DNA from 2 places in the Streptomyces sp. NPDC046308 genome. Region 1 is predicted to be linked to the other one. Evidence: predicted binding sites of a transcription regulator. Region 1 holds the regulator's gene; the other holds the start of a gene.

Evidence for each region. The regulator HrcA, encoded in region 1, represses chaperone genes, less so after heat shock. The targets are predictions, from matches to a motif close to TTNGCACTCNGNNNNNCNGAGTGCNAA.
Region 2: a site for HrcA is predicted at 1,890-1,916, ahead of groL (chaperonin GroEL). Genes of this name have one in related genera too.

What each region holds. Positions count from the first base shown of each region.
Region 1 covers NZ_JBVJFB010000002.1:551,166-558,708, reverse strand. Annotated here, with positions in the region: gene lepA (translation elongation factor 4) at 1-211, shown strand, start outside; gene ACZ6JT_RS10005 (AMP-dependent synthetase/ligase) at 449-2,335, shown strand; gene hemW (radical SAM family heme chaperone HemW) at 2,562-3,794, shown strand; gene ACZ6JT_RS09995 (DUF3097 domain-containing protein) at 3,822-4,631, opposite strand; gene ACZ6JT_RS09990 (MBL fold metallo-hydrolase) at 4,660-5,385, opposite strand; gene hrcA (heat-inducible transcriptional repressor HrcA) at 5,534-6,550, shown strand; gene dnaJ (molecular chaperone DnaJ) at 6,551-7,543, shown strand, end outside.
Region 2 covers NZ_JBVJFB010000006.1:420,603-428,145, forward strand. Annotated here, with positions in the region: gene groL (chaperonin GroEL) at 137-1,759, opposite strand; gene ACZ6JT_RS25375 (cold-shock protein) at 2,096-2,302, opposite strand; gene ACZ6JT_RS25380 (MoaD/ThiS family protein) at 2,717-2,995, opposite strand; gene thrC (threonine synthase) at 3,084-4,358, opposite strand; SAM riboswitch class I at 4,376-4,529, opposite strand; gene ACZ6JT_RS25390 (glucosyl-3-phosphoglycerate synthase) at 4,715-5,692, shown strand; gene ACZ6JT_RS25395 (alpha,alpha-trehalose-phosphate synthase (UDP-forming)) at 5,742-7,205, shown strand; gene otsB (trehalose-phosphatase) at 7,445-7,543, opposite strand, start outside.

The DNA.
Region 1 (7,543 bases):
CTCCCGCGTCATCGCCCGCGAGACCATCCGCGCCATCCGCAAGGACGTCCTCGCCAAGTGCTACGGCGGTGACATCTCCCGCAAGCGGAAGCTGCTGGAGAAGCAGAAGGAAGGCAAGAAGCGGATGAAGATGGTCGGCTCCGTGGAGGTCCCGCAGGAGGCCTTCATCGCCGTCCTGTCCAGCGACGAGTCCGGCGGCAAGAAGAAGTAGCCGTCCGCCGCCGCCACCCGGCGGAACCAGGCCCCCACGCTCCGGCGCGGGGGCCTGTTTCGTTATGAACCGGCCGCTCGCGGGCCCTTACGCAGGCGCCGGACGGGCTCTACTCTGATCACTGCTCGATGGTTACTCGCCAGTCACTAGCTGGCAACGTCTCAAACCCGCCAGTCCCCAGCGCCCCCAAGCGCCCCACGCCCACGCACTGCCGCGTGGATCGGTCCGGAGGATGTCGTGAGCGACACACAGACCTATCTCGAGAACCGCCCGCCCACCGTGGCGGTGCTCTTCCTTGAGCGCGTCGCAGCGACGCCGAACGCGGAGGCCTACCGGTTCCCGGTGCCCGCGGCCGACGGCCGGGGCGACGACTGGAAGTCGCTCAGCTGGGGCCAGGCGGCCGAGCGGGTCTTCGCCATCGCCGCCGGGCTGATCGCCCTCGGCCTGCAGACCGAGGAGCGCGTCGCGCTCGCCTCCAACACCCGGGTCGAGTGGATCCTCTCCGACCTCGGCGTGATGTGCGCGGGCGGCGCGGTCACCACCGTCTACCCCAGCACCAACGCGGACGAGTCGGCGTTCATCCTCGCCGACTCCGAGAGCCGGGTGCTCATCGCCGAGGACGCCAAGCAGCTGGCGAAGGCGCGCGAGCGGCGCGCCGACCTGCCGAAGCTGGAGCACGTCGTGGTCCTCGACGCCGCGGACGCGGTCGCCGCCGACGGCGACCCCGAGGGCTGGGTGCTCTCGCTCGCCGAACTTGAGGCGCGCGGCAGGGACCACCTCGCCAAGCACCCCGCGGCGGTCAAGGAGCGGGTCTCGGCGATCACCTCCGACCAGCTCGCCACCCTCATCTACACCTCCGGCACCACCGGCCGCCCCAAGGGCGTGCGGCTGCCGCACGACAACTGGTCGTACATGGCCAAGGCCATGGTCGCCACCGGCCTGATCGGCCGCGAGGACGTCCAGTACCTCTGGCTGCCGCTGGCGCACGTCTTCGGCAAGGTGCTGACCTCGGGGCAGATCGAGGCCGGGCACGTGACCGCCGTCGACGGCCGGATCGACAAGATCATCGAGAACCTGCCGATCGTGCAGCCCACCTACATGGCCGCCGTCCCGCGCATCTTCGAGAAGGTATACAACGGCGTGGCCGCCAAGGCCCGCGCCGCCGGCGGTGCCAAGTACAAGATCTTCCAGTGGTCGGTCGGCGTCGCCCGCGAGTACGCCAAGGTCACCCAGGACAACTTCCGCCGCACCGGGCAGGCGACCGCGCCCTTCGGCCTCGCCACCAAGCACAAGATCGCCGACGCGCTCGTCTACTCCAAGCTCCGCGAGGCCTTCGGCGGCAACCTGCGCGCCGCCGTCTCCGGCGCCTCCGCGCTGGCGCCCGAGATCGGCTACTTCTTCTCCGGCGCGGGCATCCACATCCTGGAGGGCTACGGCCTGACGGAGTCCAGCGCGGCCTCCTTCGTCAACCCGGGCGAGGCCTACCGCACCGGCACGGTCGGCAAGCCGCTCCCCGGCACCGAGGTCCGCATCGCCGACGACGGCGAGGTCCTGCTGCGCGGCCCCGGCATCATGCAGGGCTACCACCGGCAGCCGGACAAGACCGCCGAGGTCCTGGAGTCCGACGGCTGGCTGCACACGGGCGACATCGGCGAGCTGTCGGCCGACGGCTACCTGCGCATCACCGACCGCAAGAAGGACCTGATCAAGACCTCGGGCGGCAAGTACGTCGCCCCGGCGGAGATCGAGGGCCAGTTCAAGGCGATCTGCCCGTACGTGTCGACCATCGTCGTGCACGGCGCCGACCGGAACTTCTGCTCGGCCCTCATCGCCCTCGACGAGCCGTCGATCCTCACCTGGGCGGCCGACAACGGGCTGGAGGGCAAGACGTACGGACAGGTCCTGGCCGCGCCGGAGACCGAGCGCCTGATCGAGACGTACGTACAGACCCTGAACGAGGGCCTCCAGCGCTGGCAGACGATCAAGAAGTTCCGGCTGCTGCCGCGGGACCTCGACGTCGAGCACGGGGACCTGACGCCCAGCCTGAAGCTGAAGCGGCCGGTGGTCGAGCGTGAGTTCAAGCACCTGATCGAGGAGATGTACGAGGGGTCGCGCGAGGCGTAGCGCCTGCCGCGGGCTCGGCCGGGCGGGGCGGCCGGGCCGCCCCGCGGTCCCCGCCGCCTCCCCGGCGGGCCCGGGGAGGGGGCCTCCGGTCCGTGCGCGCTTCCCGGGGCTCCGCCCCGGATCCTCCCCCGGACTTCGTCCGGGGGCCCCGCGCCTCAGACGCCGGCGGGGCCGGGTCGGGTGCCGGGCGGGGCTGACCATGCGCGGGGTGCGGGATGATGGGGGTATGCCTTCCGCACTGCCCGACGGTGAACCCATGCCCGAAGACGGCTCGCTGCCGTCGCATGCCCTGGTGGGCGCGGGGGAGCGGCCGCTCGGTTTCTACCTGCATGTCCCCTACTGCGCCACGCGCTGCGGGTACTGCGACTTCAACACCTACACGGCCACCGAGCTGCGGGGCACCGGAGGCGTGCTCGCCTCCCGGGAGAACTACGCCGACACCCTGATCGACGAGGTCCGCCTCGCGCGGAAGGTACTCGGGGACGACCCGCGGGCCGTACGGACCGTGTTCGTCGGCGGCGGTACCCCCACGCTGCTGCCGGCCGGGGACCTCGTCCGGATGCTCGCCGCGATCCGCGACGAGTTCGGCCTGGCCGAGGACGCGGAGATCACCACGGAGGCCAACCCGGAGTCCGTGAACCCGGAGTACCTGGCCGAGCTGCGCGCCGGCGGCTTCAACCGGATCTCCTTCGGCATGCAGAGCGCGAAGCAGCACGTCCTGAAGGTGCTGGACCGCACCCACACCCCCGGCCGCCCGGAGGCCTGCGTCGCCGAGGCGCGCGCGGCGGGCTTCGACCACGTCAACCTCGACCTGATCTACGGCACGCCCGGCGAGAGCGACCAGGACTGGCGGGACTCCCTCGCCGCCGCCCTCGGAGCCGGCCCGGACCACATCAGCGCCTACGCGCTGATCGTGGAGGAGGGCACACAGCTGGCCCGCCGGATCCGCCGGGGCGAGGTCCCGATGACGGACGACGACGTGCACGCCGACCGCTACCTGATCGCGGACGAGGTGATGGCCGGGGCCGGGTACTCCTGGTACGAGGTCTCGAACTGGGCCACCTCGGAGGCCGGGCGCTGCCTGCACAACGAGCTGTACTGGCGCGGCGCCGACTGGTGGGGCGCCGGGCCGGGCGCGCACTCGCACGTGGGCGGGGTCCGCTGGTGGAACGTGAAGCACCCCGGAGCGTACGCCGCCGCGCTGGCGGAGGGCCGCTCCCCGGGCGCGGGACGCGAACTCCTCTCCGAGGAGGACCGGCGCGTCGAGCGGATCCTGCTGGAGCTGAGGCTCGTGGACGGCGTCCCGCTGTCCCTGCTCGCCCCGGCCGGGCTCGCCGCGTCCCGCAGGGCCCTCGCGGACGGGCTGCTGGACGCCGGTCCGTACGAGGCCGGGCGGGCCGTCCTGACCCTGCGCGGCCGGCTGCTCGCCGACGCGGTGGTCCGGGACCTGGTCGACTGATCGCCGACTTCGGCACCTCCAGGGGCGTCAGGCCTCACCGCCACCCGTGACGAAGTCGATCAGTTCCTCCACGCGGCCCAGCAGCGTCGGCTCCAGGTCCTTCCAGGACGTCACCCGGGACAGGATGTGCTGCCACGCGGCGCCCGTGTTCTCCGGCCAGCCCAGCGCCCGGCAGACGCCCGTCTTCCAGTCCTGGCCGCGCGGGATGACCGGCCACGCGGCGATGCCCAGCGCGGACGGCTTCACCGCCTGCCAGACGTCGACGTACGGGTGGCCCACGATCAGGACGTCCGGCGAGGTCACCGACGCCGCGATGCGGGACTCCTTCGAGCCGGGCACCAGGTGGTCCACCAGCACGCCCAGGCGGGCGTCCGGGCCCGGGTCGAAGTCGGCGACGACGGCCCGCAGGTCGTCGACGCCCTCCAGGTACTCCACCACCACGCCCTCGACGCGCAGGTCGTCGCCCCAGACCTTCTCGACCAGTTCCGCGTCGTGGCGGCCCTCCACGTAGATGCGCCCGGCCCGCGCCACCCGTGCCCGGGCCCCGGGGACGGCGATCGAACCCGAGGCCGTACGGGAGGGCGCCGACGGGCCCCGGGGCGGGCGGACCAGCGTGACGACCGCGCCCTCCAGCAGGAAGCCCCGCGGCTCCATGGGGAACACCCGCCGCCTGCCGAAGCGGTCCTCCAGGGTCACCGTGCCCGCCTCGCAGGCCACCACCGCGCCGCAGAAGTCCGTACCCGCCACCTCGACCACCAGATCGGGCTCGGCCGCCACCTCGGGCACCGCCCGGGGGCGCTTCCACTGCGGGGTCAGGTCGGGGGAGTACTCGCGCATCCGGCCGACAGTAGGAGAGCGGCCCGCGTCATGTCTCCGACACGCCGAAACGGGCTGCCAGTGTGGCGCGTTGCGCACGGACGAAGGCTCCCGAGACCACCGCTCCGTGACCCGGCACGTACAGTGCGTCGTCCCCGCCGAGCGCGAGCAGCCGGTCCAGGGCGGCCGGCCACTGCCGGGGCGTCGCGTCCGGACCCGCCAGGGGCTCGCCCGACTCCTCGACCAGGTCCCCGCAGAACACGGTCTCGCGCTCGCCCGGCACGAAGACGGCCAGGTCGTGCCGGGTGTGCCCGGGCCCGACATTGGCCAGCAGCACCTGCAGCCCGCCCAGTTCCAGCGTCCACTCGCCCGACACCAGGTGCTTCGGCACCACCAGCAGGTCCACCGCCTCGGCCGCCTCCGCCTCCGCCAGGCCGTGGCGCACCGCGTCCCCGCGCAGCTCCTCACGGCCCGTGGAGAGCAGCGCGTCCAGCCCGACCGCGCCGAAGACCTCGGCCCCGGAGAAGGCGGCACCGCCCAGCACGTGATCGAAATGGCCGTGCGTGAATGCGATATGGGTCACGCGCCGACCCGTCAGCCGCTCCGCCTCGGCCCGCACCTGCGCGCCCTCCCGGAGACAGGAACCGGGGTCGATCAGGAGCACCGACTCGTTGCCCACCACCAGTCCCACGGTGCAGTCCCACACCGGCAGGCGTCGCCGGCCGGCCCGTCCGGTCAGCCGTTCCCAGCCTTCCTCTTCCCAACGCACGTCCATGCCGCGACGCTACCCTGGCGGGCCTCCCTTGCCAGGGTCTCACTACCCGGCCGTACACTGAGCGGGGGATCTCTGGCACTCGAACGGACAGAGTGCCAACGAACCCGGCAGAACACGGCAACGGACCAGAGCTGGAGGTGTGCACGCGATGCTCAGCGAACGCAGACTCGAAGTGCTGCGCGCCATCGTCCAGGACTACGTGGGGACGGAGGAGCCGGTCGGCTCCAAGGCGCTCACCGAGCGGCACCGGCTCGGCGTCTCGCCCGCGACCGTGCGCAACGACATGGCCGTGCTGGAGGACGAGGGCTACATCGCCCAGCCCCACACCAGCGCCGGCCGGATCCCCACCGACAAGGGCTACCGGCTCTTCGTCGACAAGCTGGCGGGGGTCAAACCGCTGTCGACGCCCGAGCGCCGGGCCATCCAGAACTTCCTCGACGGCGCCGTCGACCTCGACGACGTCGTCGGACGCACGGTGCGGCTGCTCGCGCAGCTCACCCGGCAGGTCGCGGTCGTGCAGTACCCGAGCCTGACCCGGTCGACCGTCCGGCACGTGGAGCTGCTCTCGCTCGCTCCCGCGCGCCTGATGCTCGTACTGATCACGGACACCGGACGGGTCGAGCAGCGGCTCATCGACTGCCCGAGTCCCTTCGGCGAGGCCTCGCTCGCCGACCTGCGGGCCCGGCTCAACAGCCGGGTCGTCGGACGGCGCTTCACCGATGTGCCCCCGCTCGTCCAGGACCTCCCCGAGTCCTTCGAGGCCGAGGACCGCGGCACGGTCTCCACCGTGCTCACGACACTCCTCGAAACCCTGGTCGAGGAAGCCGAGGAACGGCTGATGATCGGCGGCACCGCCAATCTCACCCGCTTCGGCCACGATTTTCCCCTGACGATCAGGCCGGTGCTGGAGGCGCTGGAGGAGCAGGTCGTGCTCCTCAAGCTGCTCGGCGAGGCCAGCGAGTCGGGAATGGCCGTACGGATCGGGCATGAGAATGCCTACGAGGGACTGAACTCCACGTCCGTCGTCTCGGTCGGTTACGGTTCGGGCGGCGAAACAGTCGCCAAACTCGGCGTGGTCGGACCGACCCGCATGGACTACCCCGGAACGATGGGAGCGGTACGCGCAGTGGCACGTTACGTCGGACAGATCCTGGCGGAGTCGTAAGTGGCCACGGACTACTACGCCGTTCTCGGCGTGCGCCGCGACGCATCGCAGGACGAGATCAAGAAGGCCTTCCGGCGGCTCGCGCGCGAGCTGCACCCGGACGTGAACCCCGATCCCAAGACGCAAGAGCGTTTCAAGGAGATCAACGCCGCCTACGAGGTCCTCTCGGACCCGCAGAAGAAGCAGGTCTACGACCTCGGCGGGGACCCGCTGTCCTCCTCGGGCGGCGGCGGTGCGGGCGGCTTCGGAGCCGGTGGCTTCGGCAACTTCTCCGACATCATGGACGCCTTCTTCGGCCAGAGTCAGCAGCGCGGCCCGCGCTCGCGGACCCGGCGCGGCCAGGACGCCATGATCCGCCTGGACCTGGAGCTGGACGAGGCGGCCTTCGGGACGACCAAGGACATCCAGGTCGACACGGCCGTCGTCTGCACCACCTGCTCCGGTGAGGGCGCCGCTCCCGGCACCTCCGCGCAGACGTGTGACATGTGCCGCGGCCGCGGTGAGGTCTCGCAGGTCACCCGGTCCTTCCTGGGCCAGGTCATGACCTCGCGCCCCTGCCCGCAGTGCCAGGGCTTCGGCACCGTGGTCCCGACCCCGTGCCCCGAGTGCGCGGGCGACGGCCGGGTCCGCTCCCGCCGCAGCCTCACGGTCAAGATCCCGGCCGGTGTCGAGAACGGCACCCGGATCCAGCTCGCGGGCGAGGGCGAGGTCGGCCCCGGCGGCGGCCCCGCCGGCGACCTGTACGTGGAGATCCACGAGCTGGCGCACCCGACCTTCCAGCGGCGCGGGGACGACCTGCACTGCACGGTGACGATCCCGATGACGGCGGCCGCACTGGGCACCAAGTGTCCGCTGGAGACGCTGGACGGCCTGGAGGAGATCGACATCCGGCCCGGCACCGGCTCCGGGCAGGCGATCCCGCTGCACGGGCGGGGCGTCACCCACCTGCGCGGCGGCGGGCGCGGCGACCTGATCGTCCACGTCGAGGTCACC
Region 2 (7,543 bases), on a different contig from region 1:
TTGAGGCGCGGGGCGGAGCCCCGGCTTTGAGCCGCACGCCGCGTCGGCCGGGAACGCCCGAGGGCGGCACCCCGTGCGGGGTGCCGCCCTCGTTCGAGAACAGCCGATCGGACTTCGGGCCGGAGCCCGGGGTCGATCAGAAGTCCATGTCACCGCCCGGCATGCCGCCCGGGGCACCGGCGCCGGCCTTCTCGGGCTTGTCGGCGATGACGGCCTCGGTCGTCAGGAACAGCGCGGCGATCGACGCGGCGTTCTGCAGCGCGGAGCGCGTGACCTTCGCCGGGTCGATGATGCCCTCGGCGATCATGTCGACGTACTCGCCGGTCGCGGCGTTCAGGCCGTGACCGATCGGGAGGTTGCGCACCTTCTCGACGACGACGCCACCCTCGAGACCACCGTTGACGGCGATCTGCTTCAGCGGGGCCTCCAGGGCGAGCTTCACGGCGTTGGCGCCGGTCGCCTCGTCACCCTCGAGCTCCAGCTTCTCGAAGACCGCGGAAGCCTGGAGCAGGGCCACGCCACCACCGGCGACGATGCCCTCCTCGACGGCCGCCTTCGCGTTGCGAACGGCGTCCTCGATGCGGTGCTTGCGCTCCTTGAGCTCGACCTCGGTCGCGGCACCGGCCTTGATGACGGCCACGCCGCCGGCCAGCTTCGCGAGGCGCTCCTGGAGCTTCTCGCGGTCGTAGTCCGAGTCGGAGTTCTCGATCTCGGCGCGGATCTGGTTGACGCGGCCCTGGACCTGGTCGCTGTCACCGGCACCGTCGACGATGGTGGTCTCGTCCTTGGTGATGACGACCTTGCGGGCGCGGCCGAGCAGGTCGAGACCGGCGTTCTCCAGCTTGAGGCCGACCTCCTCGGAGATGACGGTGCCGCCCGTGAGGATGGCGATGTCACCGAGCATGGCCTTGCGGCGGTCGCCGAAGCCCGGGGCCTTGACGGCGACGGACTTGAAGGTGCCGCGGATCTTGTTGACGACCAGGGTCGACAGGGCCTCGCCCTCGACGTCCTCGGCGATGATCAGCAGCGGCTTGCCGGACTGCATGACCTTCTCCAGGAGCGGCAGCAGGTCCTTGACCGAGCCGATCTTGGAGTTGACGATCAGGATGTACGGGTCGTCGAGGGACGACTCCATGCGCTCCATGTCGGTGGCGAAGTACGCCGAGATGTAGCCCTTGTCGAAGCGCATGCCCTCGGTGAGCTCGAGCTCCAGACCGAAGGTCTGCGACTCCTCGACGGTGATGACGCCTTCCTTGCCGACCTTGTCCATGGCCTCGGCGATGAGCTCGCCGATCTGGGTGTCGGCGGCGGAGATGGAGGCCGTCGAAGCGATCTGCTCCTTGGTCTCGACGTCCTTGGCCTGGGCGAGCAGGGCGGCGGAGACGGCCTCGACGGCCTTCTCGATACCACGCTTGAGGGCCATCGGGTTGGCGCCGGCGGCCACGTTGCGCAGGCCCTCGCGGACGAGCGCCTGGGCCAGCACGGTGGCGGTGGTCGTACCGTCGCCCGCGACGTCGTCCGTCTTCTTGGCGACTTCCTTGACCAGCTCGGCGCCGATCTTCTCGTACGGGTCCTCGAGCTCGATCTCCTTGGCGATGGAGACACCATCGTTGGTGATCGTGGGGGCGCCCCACTTCTTCTCAAGGACGACGTTGCGACCCTTGGGGCCAAGGGTGACCTTGACGGCGTCGGCGAGCTGGTTCATCCCACGCTCGAGGCCGCGGCGGGCCTCCTCGTCGAACGCAATGATCTTGGCCATCTGAAGTGGTCCTCCCGGACAGCGGTGGATTGCTCCCAGGACCGCGCCCGCGCCCGCGACGGACGGCCTGCGTGCCCGGCGGTTCCTTCCCACCGGACCCTGCGGGCCTCACCGACCCGGTCCTCGTTCAGTAGCACTCTCACCGGGAGAGTGCTAATGCCAATGATTAGCACTCGACCCCCGAGAGTGCAAGCGGCTTCGAAGAAGCCTCGGGGACCGGGCGTGGCGCGGGCGCACGTACGAGGGGCCCGCATCCCGTGTCCGGGATGTGGGCCCCTCGTAAGGTCGTGCAGGTCTTCGTTGAACGCTGTGCGTCGGTGGTCGATCGCTCCAGGACTAGCCGAGCGCGAGCTTGACCATGTCCGCCTGAGGACCCTTCTGGCCCTGCGAGATCTCGAACTCGACCCGCTGACCCTCTTCAAGGGTGCGGTACCCGTCCATCTGGATGGCGCTGTAGTGGACGAACACATCCGCACCACCGTCGACCGCGATGAAGCCGTAGCCCTTCTCCGCGTTGAACCACTTGACGGTGCCCTGAGCCATGCCTAACTCCCCTATTACTGGCCCTTGCGCGGGAACGCACTTCGCGTTCCCGGGTCAGAACTTGCGTCGGAACGCGTCGACCGAGGCTGAATGTATCTGCGCGAGTGCTGTCTGCAACAGGTCAATCCGACGAGAATTCTGGACACGGGGAAACATTGAAATAGAGTGAAAATTTGCCATACTCCCGGGCAACTCGGGCCTGACATATCTCGCCAAAGCCCCATACCGCGCTTGCACATTGACCCGATGTCGACCCTCACGCGACCCGTTCATATGCGGCGGGCAAGTCCGGCGGAGGGGACTTCCCCAACTCTACCGCGCCCAATCAAGCAGAATTACCCCCTCCGCTTTTAGCGGAGGGGGTAATTTCGGTTTGCGCGTGTCACCTGCCGGGTGACAAAGGAACCCTGAGGATCAGCAGCCGCCCGCGACGGCCGGAATGATCGAGACGCCGGCGCCGTCCGGCGTCTTCGCCTCCAGCCCGCCCTCGAAGCGCACGTCGTCGTCGTTGACGTAGACGTTCACGAAACGGCGCAGCTTGCCCTGGTCGTCCAGGACGCGCGCGGCGATGCCCGGGTGGCTCGCCTCCAGGGACTGGATGACCTCGGCGAGGGTCGCGCCCTCGGCGGGCACCTCGGCCTGACCGCCGGTGTAGGTGCGCAGGATGGTGGGGATGCGGACGTTGACGCTCATGGCGCTACTGCCTTTCCGGTAGAGCAGGAGGGGGAGGGGTGTCCGGCGGGTCGGGGCGGGGACCCGGCCCCGACCCGCCGGACACCCGCTAGGCCAGGCCGGCGGCGCGGAACGCGTCCAGGCTCGGGCGGATGGTGGCGGTCTGCCCGCTCTCCGCGGCCACCGCCTCCAGGGTCTTGAGGCCGTCGCCGGTGTTGAGGACGACGGTGGTCAGCGTCGGGTCGAGCTGCCCGTTCTCGATGAGCTTCTTCGTCACGCCGACGGTCACGCCGCCCGCGGTCTCGGCGAAGATGCCCTCGGTCTGCGCGAGGATCCTGATCGCCTCGACGACCTGCTCGTCGTTCACGTCCTCGACGAAGCCGCCGGTGCGCCGCGCGATGTCCAGGACGTACGGGCCGTCCGCCGGGTTGCCGATCGCGAGGGACTTGGCGATGGTGTTCGGCTTCTGCGGGCGGACCACGTCGTGACCGGCCTTGAAGGCGGTCGACACCGGGGAGCAGCCCTCGGCCTGGGCGCCGAAGATCTTGTACGGCTTGTCCTCGACGAGGCCGAGCTTGATCAGCTCCTGCAGACCCTTGTCGATCTTCGTCAGCTGCGAGCCGGACGCGATCGGGATCACGAGCTGGTCGGGCAGCTGCCAGCCGAGCTGTTCGCAGATCTCGTAGGCGAGGGTCTTGGAGCCCTCTCCGTAGTAGGGGCGCAGGTTGACGTTGACGAAGCCCCAGCCCTCGCCCAGCGGGTCGCCGATGAGCTCGGAGCAGAAGCGGTTGACGTCGTCGTAGTTGCCCTCGATGCCGACCAGGTCGCCGCCGTACACACCGGCCATGACGACCTTGCCCTGCTCCAGGTCGTGCGGGATGAACACGCAGGAGCGGAAGCCGGCCCGGGCGGCCGCGGCGCCGACGGCGCCGGCCAGGTTGCCGGTGGAGGAGCAGGACAGGGTGGTGAAGCCGAAGGCGCGGGCGGCCTCGACGGCGATGGCCACGACGCGGTCCTTGAAGGAGTGCGTCGGGTTGCCGGAGTCGTCCTTGACGTACAGCTTGCCGGTGACCCCGAGCTCCTTGGCCAGGTTCGCCGCGTCCACGAGCTTGGTGAAGCCCGGGTTCAGGCTCGGCTTGGAGGCCACGTTCGCGGGGACGGGCAGCAGCGGCGCGTAACGCCAGATGTTGGTGGGGCCGGCCTCGATCGCGGCGCGCAGCGCCTCGGGGTCCCCGGTCGGGAGGTCGTAGGCGACTTCCAGAGGTCCGAAGCACTCGGCGCACGCGAAGATGGGGCCGAGCTCGAAGCGGGTACCGCACTCGCGACAGGAAAGACCGTTGGCAGGTCCGAGATCGACAGAGGTGGCGACAGTCTGTGCAGCCATGATGGCGAGGCCCTTTCTCCTCATCTTCCCCATGGCGCACTTCGCCATGAGACGGAATTGGCACCTTCCCTAGCCGGGGACCTCGCTGACGTCGCTGAGCGATCGCGAGAACCGACTGGAGGGTTGCCGGGGCTTCAACGGGCCGTGTCCCTCTGCCCCTCTGGATGAGCGGTATGGCACCGGCACACGCGCTCTGTGGCGCGCCGGTGCGTTTGTACGCGGGGACCCCCGGCATGCGGTGGTCCTTCGCGTTGTTCAAGACTGTAACCGAAGGGCCGGGCGGTTGAGACAGCCGTCCGAACCGCGAGATGGATCTCAAATCGGCCGATAACGCCGACACGCAGGGAGTGCTGAGGGTGCTGGAAGAGGTGGAGCGCTGGCTGGCAGACCGCTCCTGGTCAGCCGCCGACCGACCGCTCGACCAGCTGCTCGACCGGAAACGGGCGGCCGGGACCACGGTCAGCGTGGTGCTGCCCGCGCTGGACGAGGAGGCGACGGTCGGCGCGATCGTCGAGGTCATCCGGCGCGAGCTGATCGAGGGACTGCCGTTCCCCCTGGTGGACGAGCTGGTCGTGGTCGACTCGGGCTCCACCGACCGTACGGCGGAGGTCGCGGCGAAGGCCGGCGCCCGGGTGGTGCACCGCGACGAGATCCTGCCGAGGATCCCGGCGCTGCCCGGCAAGGGCGAGGTGCTGTGGCGTTCGCTGCTGGCCACCAGCGGGGACGTCGTCTGCTTCGTCGACGCCGACCTGCGGGACTTCTCCGCCGCCTTCGTCTCGGGGATCGTGGGACCGCTGCTGACCGAACCGGACGTGCAGTTCGTCAAGGCCATGTACGACCGCCCGCTCGGTGACGCCCCCGGCCAGGGCGGCCGGGTCACGGAACTGGTGGCCCGCCCCCTCCTCAACCTGCACTGGCCGCAGCTGGCCGGCTTCGTCCAGCCGCTGGGCGGCGAGTACGCCGTACGCCGCTCCCTGCTGGAGCGGCTGCCGTTCCCCGTCGGGTACGGCGTCGAGCTGGGTCTGCTGGTCGACGCGCTGCACACGGTCGGCCTGGACGCGCTCGCCCAGGTGGACGTCGGCGTACGCGTCCACCGCCACCAGGACGGGCAGGCACTGGGCCGGATGGCCGCCGCGATCTACCGCACCGCCCTGCTGCGGCTCTCCCGCGGGCACTCCCCCGGCTACCGCTGGGGGTACCCCCTGGTACGGCCGGAGCTGACCCAGTTCGAGCGGGGGCCGCAGGGGTTCGTGCCGCGGACGTACGCGGTGGACACCGAGGAGCGGCCGCCGATGCTCGGCATCAGGGAGTACGCGCTGCGCCGCGTGGCGTGACGTCGGCCTGGAAAGTTTGAGCGAGTCCGGGCCGGGCTAGGTTCGCGGCATGGCTTCTCAGGTACTCGTAGCCGCGAACCGCGGCCCCCTCTCGTACGCGATCGACGCCGAAGGCGGTCTCAGCGCCCGGCGCGGCGGGGGCGGACTCGTCTCCGGACTGTCCGCGGCCCTCGCGGAGCAACCGGGGGCGCTGTGGATCTGCGCGGCGCTGTCGGAGGCGGACCGGGAGGCGGTCCGGCGGGGGGTGTCCGAGCCGGGCGTCCGGATGCTGGACATCGATCCCACGGTGTACGACGACGCCTACAACGGCATCGCCAACTCCGTGCTGTGGTTCACGCACCACCACCTGTACGACGTCCCGCGCGAGCCGGTCTTCGACGCGGAGTTCCGGCGGCGGTGGCAGGCGTACGTCGAGTACAACGACGCCTTCGCCCGCGCCCTCGCCCAGGAGGCGGCGGAAGGGGCCCGCGTCCTGGTGCAGGACTACCACCTGGCGCTGGTCCCGGGGCAGTTGCGGGCGCTGCGGCCGGACCTGCGCATCGGGCACTTCACGCACACGCCGTGGGCCTCGCCGGAGACCATGGGCATGCTCCCGGACGACATCCGCAGCCAGCTGGTGTGGGGGATGCTCGGGGCGGACCGGCTGGGCTTCCACACGGCGGAGTGGGCGGCCAACTTCATCAGCGGCGGGACCATCGAGGACGCGCGCGGCATCGCGGCCGGGTCCTTCCCGTCCGGGACCCCGGAGCGCGGGGTGTGGCACCGCCGGACGGCCCCGGACGGGCGCGGCTACGGGAAGCGGCAGTTCACCGAGGTGACCGCATACCCCCTCGGGGTGGACGCGGACGAACTGCGCGCGCTGGCGCACCGGCCCGAGGTCGACGAGAAGCTGGCGCGGCTGCGGGCGGAGGTCGGCGGCCTGAAGACGATCGCCCGGGTGGACCGGACCGAGCTGTCGAAGAACGTCCTGCGGGGGCTGCTCGCGTACCGGGAGCTGCTGACGGTCCACCCCGAGTGGCGGGGCCGGGTCATCCACCTGGCCTCGGCGTACCCGTCCCGGCAGGACCTGGCGGTGTACCGGGCGTACACGCAGTCGGTGCGGGAGCTGGCGGCGGAGATCAACGAGGAGTTCGGCACGGCGGACTGGCAGCCGGTGCTGGTGTCGGTGCAGGACGACTTCGCGCGGTCGCTGGCGGTGTACCGGATGGCGGACGTGGCGCTCGTGAACCCGGTACGGGACGGGATGAACCTGGTCGCGAAGGAGATCCCGGTGGTGTCGGAGGCGGGGTGCGCGCTGGTGCTGTCCACCGGGGCGGGGGCGTACGACGAGCTGCGGGCGGACGCGTTGACGGTGAACCCGTACGACGTGTCGGCGACGGCGGAGGCGTTGCACGCGGCGCTGTCCATGCCGGACGCCGAGCGTGCGGAGCGCACGAAGCGCCTGGCCGCCGCCGCCACCGCCCTCCCCCCGGCCGCCTGGTTCGCCGCCCAACTGGCCGACCTCCAGTCCTGACCCGCCAATCCAGCCCCGCCGGCGTTTGAGGCGCGGGGGTCCGGGGGCCGGCCCCCGGCAACGGCGCCGCACCCGGAAGCAAGCGGTTCGGCCCCCGCGCCGCTGCTGGGGCTCCGCCCCGCACCCTCCGGGCAGGAGTCACAGGCTGACGCCGGCCACATCCAGCCCCGCCGGCGTTTGAGGCGCGGGGGTCCGGGGGCCGGCCCCCGGCAACGGCGCCGCGGGGGCCTACGGCCTGGTCAGGCTGCGGCGGCCTTGGCCAGGGCGGCGAGGAAGGCCACGACCTCGCCCGGTCCGGCGAGGACCACGTCGGCTCGGGCCGCGAGCTCGGGGACCTC